Regions from separate parts of the Kineosporia succinea genome, predicted to be linked through region 2. Evidence: riboswitches for the same ligand, from Rfam matches in the RefSeq annotation. Region 2 holds a riboswitch; each other region holds the start of a gene.
The links. Region 2 has a riboswitch for S-adenosylmethionine ahead of J2S57_RS06090 (nitrite/sulfite reductase). Riboswitches for the same ligand answer to the same signal wherever they lie in the genome.
Positions count from the first base shown of each region.

Region 1: linked by a shared signal. The riboswitch ahead of J2S57_RS01560 (bifunctional o-acetylhomoserine/o-acetylserine sulfhydrylase) and the one ahead of J2S57_RS06090 (nitrite/sulfite reductase) in region 2 are both predicted to bind S-adenosylmethionine.
Region 3: linked by a shared signal. The riboswitch ahead of J2S57_RS05120 (aminotransferase class V-fold PLP-dependent enzyme) and the one ahead of J2S57_RS06090 (nitrite/sulfite reductase) in region 2 are both predicted to bind S-adenosylmethionine.

Region 1 covers NZ_JAUSQZ010000001.1:334,091-338,438, reverse strand. The annotation lists gene J2S57_RS01565 (DUF4192 domain-containing protein) at 1-531, shown strand, start outside; SAM riboswitch class IV at 665-776, shown strand; gene J2S57_RS01560 (bifunctional o-acetylhomoserine/o-acetylserine sulfhydrylase) at 868-2,184, shown strand; gene metX (homoserine O-acetyltransferase MetX) at 2,211-3,377, shown strand; gene J2S57_RS01550 (NUDIX domain-containing protein) at 3,905-4,348, opposite strand, start outside.
Region 2 covers NZ_JAUSQZ010000001.1:1,358,244-1,362,591, forward strand. The annotation lists gene J2S57_RS06085 (acyl-CoA dehydrogenase family protein) at 1-1,183, opposite strand, end outside; SAM riboswitch class I at 1,445-1,547, shown strand; gene J2S57_RS06090 (nitrite/sulfite reductase) at 1,762-3,549, shown strand; gene J2S57_RS06095 (phosphoadenylyl-sulfate reductase) at 3,782-4,348, shown strand, end outside.
Region 3 covers NZ_JAUSQZ010000001.1:1,132,320-1,136,667, reverse strand. The annotation lists gene J2S57_RS05125 (putative bifunctional diguanylate cyclase/phosphodiesterase) at 1-792, shown strand, start outside; gene J2S57_RS05120 (aminotransferase class V-fold PLP-dependent enzyme) at 863-2,347, opposite strand; SAM riboswitch class IV at 2,385-2,500, opposite strand; gene J2S57_RS05115 (GntR family transcriptional regulator) at 2,935-3,300, opposite strand; gene J2S57_RS05110 (MerR family transcriptional regulator) at 3,413-3,589, shown strand; gene J2S57_RS05105 (hypothetical protein) at 3,586-3,804, shown strand; gene J2S57_RS05100 (hypothetical protein) at 3,807-4,139, shown strand; gene J2S57_RS05095 (hypothetical protein) at 4,136-4,348, shown strand, end outside.

The DNA.
Region 1 (4,348 bases), 1.0 Mb from region 2:
CCGGCCGACATCGGTGAGCGGGCCCGGCGCCTCTGGTGGCGCACGTGGAGCGCGCTGCTGGGCCACGCCGAGGGCTGGAGTTCCGACGAGCTGCAGGTGAGGTCGCTGAACGACCCGTTCCTGCGCGACGCGATCTTCGTGCGGCTGGCCGCGGCACCGGGAGAGTTGCGTCAACGGCTGCTCGGTCAGCTGCTGGCGGGCCGGGCGGCGCCGAACCTGTCCGACCACTGGGAGGAACTGTTCAGCGAGAAGCCCGACCGGGTGCTGCTGAACCGGGGCGAGGAAGTGCTGGCCGCCCTGGCCCGGCGCAGCACGGCGGCTGAGCGGGGGCCGGTGCTGACCGTGCTCGCTCTGCTGGCCTGGTACCGGGGCAACGGCGTGCGCACCCGGCTGCTGATGGAACGGGTGCGCGAGGAGAGCCCGGACCTGCCGGGCGCCCTGCCGAGGCTGGCCGAGCTGGTCGAGATGCTCTGCATCACCGGCACGGCACCGCCGTGGGTGGAGCTGCCGGGCGACCGGCAGGGCGGATGACCAGCACGACGACGGCCCAGGTCGAGGGCGGGAAGGCGGGGAAATGACGTTGATCACGCGTGCCCGGCGGGTGGGTCCAGATTCTGAGACGGCACGTGCCAACCCGCGTTCGCTCAATTACTGTGCAGATCCAGGTCATGAGTACCAGCGACAAGCCCCGGCTTGCTGGTCGGCAACCCTCGTTCCGCGGTGGGGTGCCCCGGGTGATGACCAGGTTGTCGCTGCGGCGACAGCAAGCGCGGTCGACGCCAGTCGACCCGTCTCGATGCCGGCGGGCCTGCGTGCCCGCCAGGGCACGGGTCTGCCACCTGTGCCCCTGAGCTTGGAGGTACACGGATGAGTGACGGCTGGTCGTTCGAGACCCGGCAGATCCACGCCGGTCAGACCCCCGACCCGGTGACCGGCGCGCGGGCGCTGCCGATCTACCAGACCACGTCGTACGTGTTCAAGGACACCGAGCACGCGGCGAACCTGTTCGGGCTCAAGGAGTTCGGGAACATCTACACCCGGCTCAACAACCCCACGACCGACGTGGTTGAGCAGCGTCTGGCCAGCCTCGAGGGCGGTGTGGGCGCGCTGCTGGTGGCGTCCGGCCAGTCCGCCGAGACCCTCGCACTGCTCAACGTGGCCGAGGCCGGCGACCACATCGTGGCCAGCCCGAGCCTCTACGGCGGCACCTACAACCTGTTCCACTACACGTTCCCGAAACTGGGCATCCAGGTCAGTTTCGTGGAGAACCCCGACGACCTGGCCTCCTGGCGGGCCGCGGTGCGCCCGAACACCAAGGCGTTCTTCGGCGAGACGATCTCCAACCCCAAGCAGGACGTGCTCGACATCGAGGGCGTCGCCGGGGTGGCGCACGAGGCCGGGGTGCCGCTGATCGTCGACAACACGGTCGGCACGCCCTACCTGATCCGGCCGCTGGAGTGGGGTGCCGACGTGGTCGTGCACTCGGCCACCAAGTACCTGGGCGGGCACGGCGGGGCGATCGCCGGTGTGATCGTCGACGGCGGCCGGTTCGACTACACGGCCGACCCCGAGCGGTTCCCGGGCTTCAACCAGCCCGACCCGAGCTACCACGGCCTGGTCTACGGGCGGGACCTCGGCGTCGGCAGCGCGCTCGGGGCGAACCTGTCCTACATCCTCAAGGCGCGCGTCCAGCTGCTGCGCGACCTCGGCCCGGCCGCGTCACCCTTCAACGCCTGGCTCATCGCCCAGGGCCTGGAGACGCTCAGCCTGCGCGTCGAGCGCCACGTGCAGAACGCCCAGGCCGTGGCCACCTGGCTGCAGGGCCGCGACGAGGTGGAGTCGGTGGCCTACGCCGGCCTGCCCAGCAGCCCCTGGTACGAGCTCGGGCAGAAGTACGCGCCGAAGGGAGCGGGCGCCATCGTGGCGTTCGAGATCCGCGGCGGGGTGGACGCGGGGCGTGCCTTCGTCGACGCGCTCGAGCTGCACAGCCTGGTCGCGAACATCGGCGACGTGCGCAGCCTGGTCATCCACCCGGCCAGCACCACCCACAGCCAGCTCACCCCCGAGGAGCAGCTGGTCACCGGTGTCACGCCGGGGCTGGTGCGGCTGTCCGTCGGCCTGGAGAACGTCGCGGACATCCTCGCCGACCTCGAGGCCGGGTTCCGGGCGGTTAAGGTCAGCTGAATCCATTGATTACGCAGGAGGTTTCCGTGCCCGCCACGCCGCCGGCATCCGGTGCCTGGCGGGCCGGGGACCCCGCGGGGGGCCGCCGCTTCGCCCGCATCGGTGACGTCTCGCTCGAACGCGCCGGCCGCCTCGAGAACGTCGAAATGGCCTACGAGACCTGGGGCACGCTCTCACCCTCGGGCGACAACGCGGTGCTGGTCCTGCACGCCCTCACCGGCGACAGTCACGTCACCGGTGACGCCGGTCCCGGCCATCCCACGCCGGGCTGGTGGAACGGCCTGATCGGGCCGGGCCGCGAGCTCGACACCGACCGCTGGTTCGTCGTGGCCCCGAACGTGCTCGGCGGCTGCCAGGGCAGCACGGGCCCGTCCAGCCCCGACCCGTCCTCACCCGAGGGGCGTCCCTACGGCAGCCGGTTCCCGTATCTCACGGTTCGCGACCAGGTGAACGCCGAGCTGGCGCTCACCGAGGTCCTCGGCATCGACAACTGGGCCCTCGTGGTCGGCGGGTCGATGGGCGGCATGCGCGCCCTGGAGTGGGCGATCATGGCGCCCGACCGCGTCGAACGACTCCTGGTGCTGGCCTCCACCGCGGCCGCCACCGGCGACCAGATCGCCTGGTGCTCCGCGCAGCTCATGGCGATCCGCTGCGACGCCAATTTCAACGGCGGCGACTACTACGACGCCGCCCCCGGCCAGGGCCCGCACAACGGCCTCGGCGTGGCCCGGCGCATCGCCCACACCACCTACCGCTCCGAGGCGGAGATCAACCTGCGTTTCGGGCGGCTCCCGCAGCAGGGCGAGAACCCGCTCGGTGGGGGAGGGCGCTTCGCGGTCGAGTCCTACCTCGACCACCACGCGAACAAGCTCACCCACCGGTTCGACGCCAACTCGTACCTGCGCCTCACCGAGACGATGAACTCGCACGACGTCGGCCGGGGCCGCGGCGGTGTGGCCGCCGCGCTGGGCCGCGTCACCGCCCGCAGCGCGATCGCGGCCATCTCCAGCGACCGGCTCTACACCCCCGAGCAGAACGCCGAGATCGCCGCCGGCATCCCCGACTGTGCGCCGCTGCGGGTCATCGACTCGCCGTACGGGCACGACGGTTTCCTGGTCGAGGTCGAACGGGTCGGCGAGATCCTCGTCGACCTGCTCGGCGAGCCCGCCCAGCACGCGCTCGCCGCCCACTGAGCACGGAAGCGGGCAGGAGCGCCTCGCAGGGACGGTAGGGCGGAAGGTGCCGGTTCGCGCTCGAGGTGACCGGACGTCCTCAAGCAGAGAGCGAGCGAAAGGCGAGCGAGGGCGCCAAATCGACCGGCGCGTCCGCAATTAAGGGCGGAGAACGACGGCCCGAACCCGACGCGTGCAGGTCACCCCTGGGTAAGAGGGAGGTCTTCACCCGAGGCGACCGAGGCACGCGGGGAGCGCGGGGCGACCGAGGCGCGCGGGGCGACCAAAGGCGCGCGGGGCGACCGAGGCGCGCGGGGCGACCAAAGGCGCGCGAGGTGACCGAGGCCCGCAGGGCGACCGAGGCGTCCGCAAGCAGGTTCGAAAGGCGAGCCCGGGCGCCCAACCGGCCGGCACGTCCTCAACCCGAACGAAACCAGAACACCAAGCCAGAACAAGCCCAGAGCCAGGCCGGGGCAACAGGCCAGGGCAACAGGCCGGGGCAACAGGCCGGGGCAACAAGGCCGGGGCAAACGGCGAGCGCGCGCCGATCAGCCCTCCAGCACTTCCAGGATCGCCTTGTGCAGCACCGGCCAGGTGTCCCCGAAGGCCGAGTGCAGCGCCCGCCCGGCCACGGCGTCGAGGTCGACCCACTCCAGCGCGTCGCTCTCGGCGGTGGCGTCGGCGACCGTCAGCCCGGGCCCGGCCAGCCCGATGACGTAGGTGTACGACCAGTCGCCGTGATCGGTCCCGACCAGCTCCCGCGCGACCGTGACCAGCGCCGGGTCGATCTCGGCCTCTTCCGCGGCCTCCCGCAGCGCGGCCTCCGCTACAGTCTCGTGACTGTCGCGCGCGCCACCCACCAGACCCCACGTACCACCCTCGTGCGTCCACGCAGCACGCAGCTGCAGGAGCACGGTGGGACGAGCACCAGCCCGCACCAGAGCCAGGCCGGCCGCACCGTGGCGGCCCCAGTGCCGATGGCCACACCCACA
Region 2 (4,348 bases):
ACTCCTCCAGCAGCCGCCGGCCGATGATCATGCGCTGGATGTCGGCCGTGCCTTCACCGATCAGCAACATCGGCGCCTCCCGGTAGAGACGCTCGATCTCGTACTCCTTCGAGTAGCCGTAACCGCCGTGGATGCGGAACGCGTCTTCCACCACCTGCGCGCAGTACTCACTGGCCAGGTACTTCGCCATACCGGCCTCGAGGTCGTTGCGGGCGCCGGAATCCTTGACCCGCGCGGCCTTCACCATCATCTGGTGCGCGGCCTCGACCTTCACCGCCATCTCCGCGAGCCGGAACTGCACGGCCTGGTGCTCGGCGATCGGTTTCCCGAAAGTCTCGCGCAGCTGGGCGTAGTCGATGCCGAGCTCGAAGGCCCGCAACGCCACCCCGCACGCGCGGGCGGCGACGTTCACGCGCCCGACCTCCACCCCGTCCATCATCTGGTAGAAGCCGCGCCCGGGCACCCCACCCAGCAGACACGCCTGCTCCAGCCGGAAGCCGTCGAGGATCAGCTCGGTGGTGTCGACCCCCTTGTAACCCATTTTCTCGATCTTGCCCGGCACCGTGAGCCCGGGCGCGACCTCGCCGAAGCCGGGCGTCTTCTCGATCAGGAACGTCGACATGTTGCGGTAGACCGAGTCGGCGCCGGTCTCGGTGCGCACCAGCACCGCCACCAGACTCGACGTGCCCCCGTTGGTGAGCCACATCTTCTGCCCGTCCAGCACCCAGCCGCCGTCCTCGCAGACCCGGGCTCGGGAGCGGATCGCCGCCACGTCCGAACCGCAGTGCGGCTCCGACATCGAGAACGCGCCCCGCAGTTCGCCCGCCGCCATCCGCGGCAGGTAGCGCTGCTTCTGCTCGTCGGTGCCGTGCTGCAGCAGCATCCAGGCCAGGATGAAATGAGTGTTCACGATGCCCGAGACGCTCATCCAGCCCCGGGAGAGCTCCTCCACCACGAGTGCGTAGGTCAGCAGCGACTCGCCCAGACCGCCGTACTCCTCGGGGATCATGAGGCCGAAGACGCCCATCTCCCGCAGTCCCTCGACGATCGCGGCCGGGTACTCGTCGGCGTGCTCCAGCTCGGTGGCCACCGGCAGGATCCGCTCGTCCACGAAGACCCGCACCGCCTTGAGGATCTCCCGCTGCTCTTCGCTCAGGCCCTCGGTGCTCTGCAGACGCCCCATCGCGCACTCCCGCCCTCGGTACGGCCGAATCGCTTCGAGTATCCGGAGCGACGCGGGTCGGCACATCGGGCCCTCATGTGAGCGACACCACTCCGTAACGGCCCGGCTCTTTCAGGTGACCGCCGGGTACGGGGAATCAGGCGTGCGGACTGCAGGTTTTCGAAGGACGGGTTCACGACCGGAGACCAAAGCCTCGCTTTGGTCGTCCCAAATCCTGGACTTGCCGATTGACGATCTCCTTATGTGAACGTACGGTCAAGAAAACCATCCAGAGCGGCTGAGAGACCTGGCTCGACGACGCCGCAGCAACCACCCGACATCCAGCAGATGCCGGGGCCGGTGCTACCGCCAGGACCGATGGAGGAGAACATGCGAGCGCAGCCACCGCCCGGAGGTTCCACGGTCACGAGAGCGACCGTGAAGAGCCTCACCCGGCGTGCCTACGTCGATCTGCTGCGGACCGCCAGCGCCGCCTGTCGGTAGTAACCGTCCAGATCCGCCGCTCGCCCACCGAAGACCACAACGTCACCGATCGTCCCTGTCCGCCGGATACGGCCGATCGGGTGATGCGCGCGGTCATGGGGTGTGCCCGCTACCGCCCGTCACCCCTTCAAGGCCGTCAGTCAATCCCGGAGGAACCACTCGTGAGCACCGACACCGCCCAGACCGGCGCCGGTACCGTCTTCCCGCCGAAGCCGAAGCGCTCGGAGGGACAGTGGGCCCTGGGCGAGACCACCCCTCTGACGCCGAACGAGAAGTGGAAGGCGGAAGAGGGTGGTCTCGCGGTGCGTGAGCGCATCGACGCCTACGCCCGGGGCGGTTTCGCGAGCATCCCGGGTGACGACCTGCGGGGCCGGATGCGCTGGTGGGGTCTTTACACCCAGCGCAAGCCCGGGATCCACGGCGGACGCACCGCCTCGCTGGAGCCGCACGAGCTGGACGACGAGTACTTCATGCTCCGCGTCCGCACCGACGGTGGCGCCGTCGACCTGAACCAGTTGCGCACGCTCGCCGACCTCTCCACCCGGTACGCGCGGGACACCGCGGACGTCACCGACCGGCAGAACATCCAGTACCACTGGATCCGGATCGAGGACATGCCGGAGATCTGGTCGCGTCTGGGCGATGCGGGCCTCATCACCACCGATGCCTGCGGTGACACGCCGCGCGTGATCCTCGGTTCGCCGGTCGCCGGAGTGGCCGCCGACGAGATCATCGACGGGACGCCGGCGCTGCTCAAGATCCGCGAGCTCTTCGTGGGTGACGAGGAACTGCAGAACCTGCCGCGCAAGTTCAAGACGGCCATCAGCGGCAACCCGAGCCAGGACGTGGCCCACGAGATCCACGACATCGCCTTCGTGGGCGTGAACCACCCCGAGCACGGGCCGGGTTTCGACCTCTGGGTCGGCGGGGGCCTGAGCACCAACCCGATGCTGGCCAAGCGCCTGGGTGCCTGGGTGCCGCTCGACGAGGTGCACGAGGTCTGGCACGGCGTCATCAAGATCTTCCGCGACTACGGCTACCGCCGTCTGCGCAACCGGGCCCGCCTGAAGTTCCTGATGGCCGACTGGGGCCCGGAGGTCTTCCGCGAGGTGCTCGAGCAGGAGTACCTGGGGCGCAAGCTCATTGACGGCCCCGCCCCGGAACTCCCGGCGGGCTCGCGGCACGACCACGTCGGGGTGCACCGGCAGAAGAACGGCAAGTTCTACGTCGGGATCACCCCGGTCGTCGGCCGGGTCAGCGGCACCGTGCTGGCGAAGCTGGCGGACGCGGCGGAGAAGGCGGGCAGCAACCGCCTGCGGTTCACGCCGCAGCAGAAGATCGTGATCCTCGACGTGGTGGCCTCCAAGGTGCCCGACCTGCTCGACGAGCTCGAGGAGATCGGGCTCTCCGCAAGGGCTTCCGCGTTCCGGCGGGGCACGATGGCCTGCACCGGGATCGAGTTCTGCAAGCTGGCGATCACGGCGACCAAGTCGACCGCGACCACGCTGGTGAGTGAGCTGGAGAACCGGCTGGCCGACGTGCCGGAACTGTTCACGCTCGACGGGCCGAGCCTGTCGATCAACATGAACGGCTGCCCGAACTCCTGCGCCCGCGCCCAGATCGCCGACATCGGCCTGAAGGGTGTCCAGCTGCCGAATCCGGCCGACCCGCAGGGCGAAACGGTCGACGGCTTCCAGATCCACCTTGGCGGTGGGCTCGGCGTGCACGCCGGGTTCGGCCGCAAGGTCCGGGGCCTGAAGTCGACGGCGGCCGACCTGCCCGACTACGTCGAGCGTCTCGTGCGCCGCTGGATCGCTCAGCGCAAGGACGACGAGACCTTCGCGGCCTGGGTGATCCGGGCCGACGAGGCCGATCTGGCGTGAGCGAGACGACGAGAGCGGTTCCGTACTGCTGCCCGTTCTGCGCTGAGGAAGACCTGCGACCGGTCGCGAGCGGCACGGTCGAGGGTCTCACCCGCGGCGGCTGGCACTGCCGGAGCTGTCTTCGCCTGTTCAGCCTGAGCTTTCACGGACTGCACCAGCCGGCGCAGCTCGATTCCCCCATTCCTGAAACGTCATCCACTCATGCGGGCTCCCGCCTAGGAGAGTGACAGCAATGATCGGATCCCTGATCAGCCGGCCCGAGGACGTCGCGGCCGCCCTGGAGAACGACCCCGAAGGTTTCGCGGCCGAGGCCAACTCGGTGCTCGAGGGTGCCGACCCGCTCACCGTTCTGGGCTGGGCCGGAAAGGCTTTCGGCAAGAGCCTGGTGATCACGGCGTCGATGGGTGACACCGCGCTGGCCCACCTGACCTCGCGGGCCGTGCCGGGCACCGACATGCTCTTCGTCGACACCGGATACCACTTCGCCGAGACGATCGGCACCGCGCAGGCCGTGCAGGCCTCGTACCCGCTGCGCATGCTCAGCATCCGGCCCAAGGAGTCGGTGGAGGAGCACGAGGCCAAGCGCGGGAAGCTCTGGCAGACCGACCCGGACGCCTGCTGCAAGATGCGCAAGGTGGCCCCGCTGAACAACGCACTGCGCGGATACCGGGCCTGGGCCACGGGTCTTCGCCGGGTCGAGTCCCCCGACCGCGCGAACACGCCGGTGGTGCGCTGGGACGCGAAGCGGGACCTGCTGAAGCTCGCGCCGATCGCGGCCTGGACCGACGACGACGTGGAG
Region 3 (4,348 bases), 230 kb from region 2:
GAACGCCGGCTGCGCCTGGAACAACGGCTGCGCCTGGCCATCGCCGCCGGATCGGTGCACACGGTCGGGCAGCCGATCGTCGACCTCACCGACGGCCGGCTGATCAGCTTCGAGTCGCTGGCCCGGTGGACCGACGAGGAACTCGGCCCGATCCCGCCGGACGAGTTCATCGCGGTGGCCGAGCAGACCGGCATGGTCGTGGCGCTCGGCGAGCAGCTGCTCAGCGAGACGCTGCTCTCGGCGTCGGAGGCCGGGGTGTTCTCGGCGGGGCTCAGCGTCTCGGTCAACGCGTCCCCGATCCAGCTGCGCGCACCCGGTTTCGTGGATCTGATGCGTCACCACCTGACCCGCCTGGGCATCCCGCCGGACCGGATCGTCGTCGAGATCACCGAGGCCATCCTGGTGGACGAGGGGGACCCGGCCATCCCCGTGCTCGCCGAGCTGCGCGGGCTGGGCGTCGAGCTGGCGATCGACGACTTCGGCACCGGGTACTCGGCGCTGGGCTACCTGCGGCGACTTCCGGTGCAGGTGCTGAAGTTCGACAAGTCGCTCACCCAGAGCCTGAACTCCGAGGCCAAGACCGTCGCGATCGTGGACGGGGTGATCCGGATGTCCCACCGCCTGGGTATCCGGGTGGTCATGGAGGGCATCGAGGAGGAGCACGAGGCCGAGCGCTGCCGTGCGGTCGCCGCCGACCGGGGGCAGGGCTGGCTCTACGGCCGGCCGATGCCCTGGACCCAGGTGGCCGTCGCGGTGGCGGCGCAGGAGTCGTCGGTGCGGCGGTCGTCCTGAGTTCTGGTTCTGGGCGGCCAGGCATGGAAAAGCCCCGGGAACTGAGGTTCCCGGGGCTTTTCCGGAGGTCCTAGAAGCCGCACTCCGAGTTGCCGTCGACCGGGTTGGTCTCGCCCCACGTCGACCAGCTCGGGGCCGGGCGGTCGTCGTTCACCGGGGTCCAGGCACCGTCGATCTGCTCGTAGCTGAGCTTCTCGCCCTCGGTGACCAGGGTGCGCACGGCGTGCACCAGGCGCTCGGCGTCTTCGCTGCGCGAGCCCAGGCCGAGGCTGGCGCGCAGCGCGCCACCCGTGACGCCCAGCCGGTTGAGCAGCGGGTGCGCGCAGAACTTGCCGTCGCGCACACCGACACCGTGCTCGGCCGACAGGTACACGGCGACCCGGGCGGCCTCGTGACCCTCGACCGTGAAGCCGACCACGCCGACCCGCTCGGTGCTGTCCGACCACGCGCGCAGCACGCGCACCTGCGGGATCGACTCCAGACCCTCGAGAAGCCGCTCGGACAGAGCCGCTTCGTGCTCCTCGATCGCACCTTCGGGCAGCTCGGCGATCGCCCGGCAGGCCGCGGCCAGGGCCGCCGCGCCGAGCACGTTGGGGGTACCGCCCTCGTGCCGCGCCACCCCGGTGGTCCAGGTGGCCCGGCCCTCGGCGTTGACCGCGCGCACCGCGCCACCCCCGAGCTGGTGCGGCGGCGCCACGTCCAGCCAGTCGGAGCGACCGATCAGCACGCCGGAACCGAACGGGGCGTAGAGCTTGTGGCCCGAGAAGGCCAGGTAGTCGATGTCCAGCGCCGCGATGTCGACGCGGCGGTGCGGCACCAGCTGGGCGCCGTCGACCACGATGCGGGCGCCGTGAGCGTGCGCGATGCGGGCGATCTCAGCGACCGGGAGGATCTCACCGGTCACGTTGCTACATCCGGTCACCGCGACCAGCGCCGCCGGCCGCTCGGCCAGCGCGGCCTCCAGCGCCGCGACCGTCTCGGCCACCGTGGCCGCCGTCGGGATCAGCCGGTGCGCGCCACTCGTCCAGGGCAGCAGGTTGGCGTGGTGCTCGACGTCCAGCACGATCACCTCGCCGGCGCCCGGACCGTCTTGCGGGACCGAGGCGGCCAGCAGGTTCAGCGCGTCGGTGGTGTTGCGCGTGAAGATCGTGAGGTCGCCCGGTCGGGCCCCGACGAACGCGCCCACGGTCTGCCGGGCGCTCTCGTACAGCGCCGTGCTGACCTGCGAGGCGTAACCGGCGCCGCGGTGCACGCTGGCGTAGTACGGCAGCACCTCGGCCACGTGATCGGCCACGGCCTGCAGGGCGGGGGCGCTCGCGGCGTAGTCGAGGTTCACGGCCCGGGCCGTGCGGCCGGTCGTGCCCGGCGTGCCATCACCGGCCAGCGGCGCGGCCAGGTTGCCACCGACGACGGGCAGGAGCGGGCCGATCGGGAGCCGGGCGGGGGCGCTCGCGCGGGCGGCCTCGGGGGAGGTGTACGTGGCGATGCCGCCGGCCGGGGTGGCCACACCCTGGGTCTGGCGGTAGCGGGAGTTGCGGAAGGTGGACGCAGACATGGCGGTGCTCCTCGGATCTGGGACCCGATGCCGTCCGGGTCCGCGCTTGCAGCGGACCGGGTTCGGCCGCCGCCAGGTCTTCACCCGGAGCACCCCACCGCGGAGGAGGGTTGCCGGCCAGCAAGCCGGGGCTATGCGCTGGCACTCATGACCTGCGTCCACGTTAGGTGACGTTCTGGAAACGCTCAAGGGGTGATCCCCCAGGTCTCGCTCTGCGAGACGCGGGCGGGCCCGGGTTCGCCCGAGGGGCGTAAACGCCTGTGGTGAGCCGGGAATCGGTCGGCGACCGGAGCGTCCGCCATTGAAGGCCTGTGGCACATGTCACTCGTGTTGAAATGGTGGTGACAGCGGGTGTCGCCGCCCGGTGCTGGGATACAGCACTGCTGGTGCGCGAGGGGGGACTCGAACCCGAGTAGCTCGCTCCCCGTCCACCTGTGCAGACGCCGTTCGTGCAGGTCAGGCAGCTTCTGCTGCCGCCTGATCATGCGCTTTATCTCCGTTTCGAGCCCAGTTTGAGCCCTTTCAGGAGGCCAGCGTATTGCCTCGGCAATGGGTGGACGGGGTGCTCCTGGCTTCCCCTGCGGGCGCTACTTCTGGCGACGCTCCAAGCGGTCCAGTCGCTTGATGATGTCCTGGAGTAAGGGGAGGGCGTCGTCGAGCTTCTCCTCGATCGACTCCAGTCGATCGGTCGACAACCGGCGCGGAAGCGCAGCTACGGGATCGTCGGGGATCGTGTCCGCGACGAAGTGCCCAGCCCGTCCGCGCGCCACCAGGTAGCCCTGTTGCACCAGTTCCTGGAAGGCGAGCCGAGTGGCGCCGACGCTCGCTTCGTACTTCTGTGCGGTCGCGTCGATGGAGCCGATGGACTGCCCCGGCTTCAGCTCCCCGTCGACGATCCCCTGTCGGATCGTCTCCGCCACATCGTTCTTTCCCGCCACTCGCTCCTCCTGCATATATGCACCTGCGGTACATGGTCGCAGGAATGGGTTGCCTCTTCCATCTTCATGTATGTACTGTGTGCTTAAAGAAGTGCAGGACTTACATGAAGATCAGGAGGTGCAGCCGATGCAGGTCCCCGATGTCGCCAGAGCGGTCGGGCGCGACGAATCCACGGTGTTGCGCTGGATCTACTCCGGCCAGCTCCCCGCCAGCCGCAAGCTGCGCGGCCCCTGGAACGTCTGCGACGCCGCCGTTGCCGCGCTCGTTGCTGGCGACCCGTACGCCGATCAGGTCGCAGCGTGAGTGCCGCGACCGTCGAAACCAAAGAGCGTCGACCGATCTTCACGATCTCCAGGATCGGCGAAAGCTTGCTGGTGGCCCGACTTCTGGCCGCGATCGCCGTAGTGGGCGAACTGGGGCACGAGAACTTCGACATCGTCCCCGACCCCAGCCACATCCCCGCCGGACTGCCCACGGGCAAATGGCTCTGCCACTTCCTGGTCTTCCCGAAGGAGTAACAGTGAAGCGTCTTTTCACCCAGGCCCGTGAGGTCAGCCCGCAGCACCGCCTGGTCGGCACCGGGGCGCTCCTGGCCTTCGCCGGCGTCGCCCTCATCTACATCGCTTTCCACAGCGGCTGGCTGATGCTGATCGGCATCCCGGCGGGCGCGGGGCTCCTGTACTGGGGTCTCAGTGTCGCCAACCGGGGCCACGATGAGATCGCGGCCGAGCGGCGCTACCGACTGGCGAACCCGCTGCCCGCACCGTCGGACCCAGCGATCACCGAAACCCTCGTCCACCAGGCCGAGGCCGCTGGAGAGGGAGCGACGCGTCGGGAGGAGGCGCAGTCATGACCGTGAAGTCGCTGATCGACTGCCTCTACCGGACGGCCGAGCGGAAGGCGTGGCCCTGCAACGAGTGGTGGGCCGTGGACGTGCTCACCGACTACTGCGGCGGCGAACTCCTCGGCCTGCCCATCGTCCAGGACGCCATCGTGGTCTCCCGCGACGCGATGCACCGCAAGCACCTGGAGATCGACTGGCGCCAGCTCTGGGACGGTCTC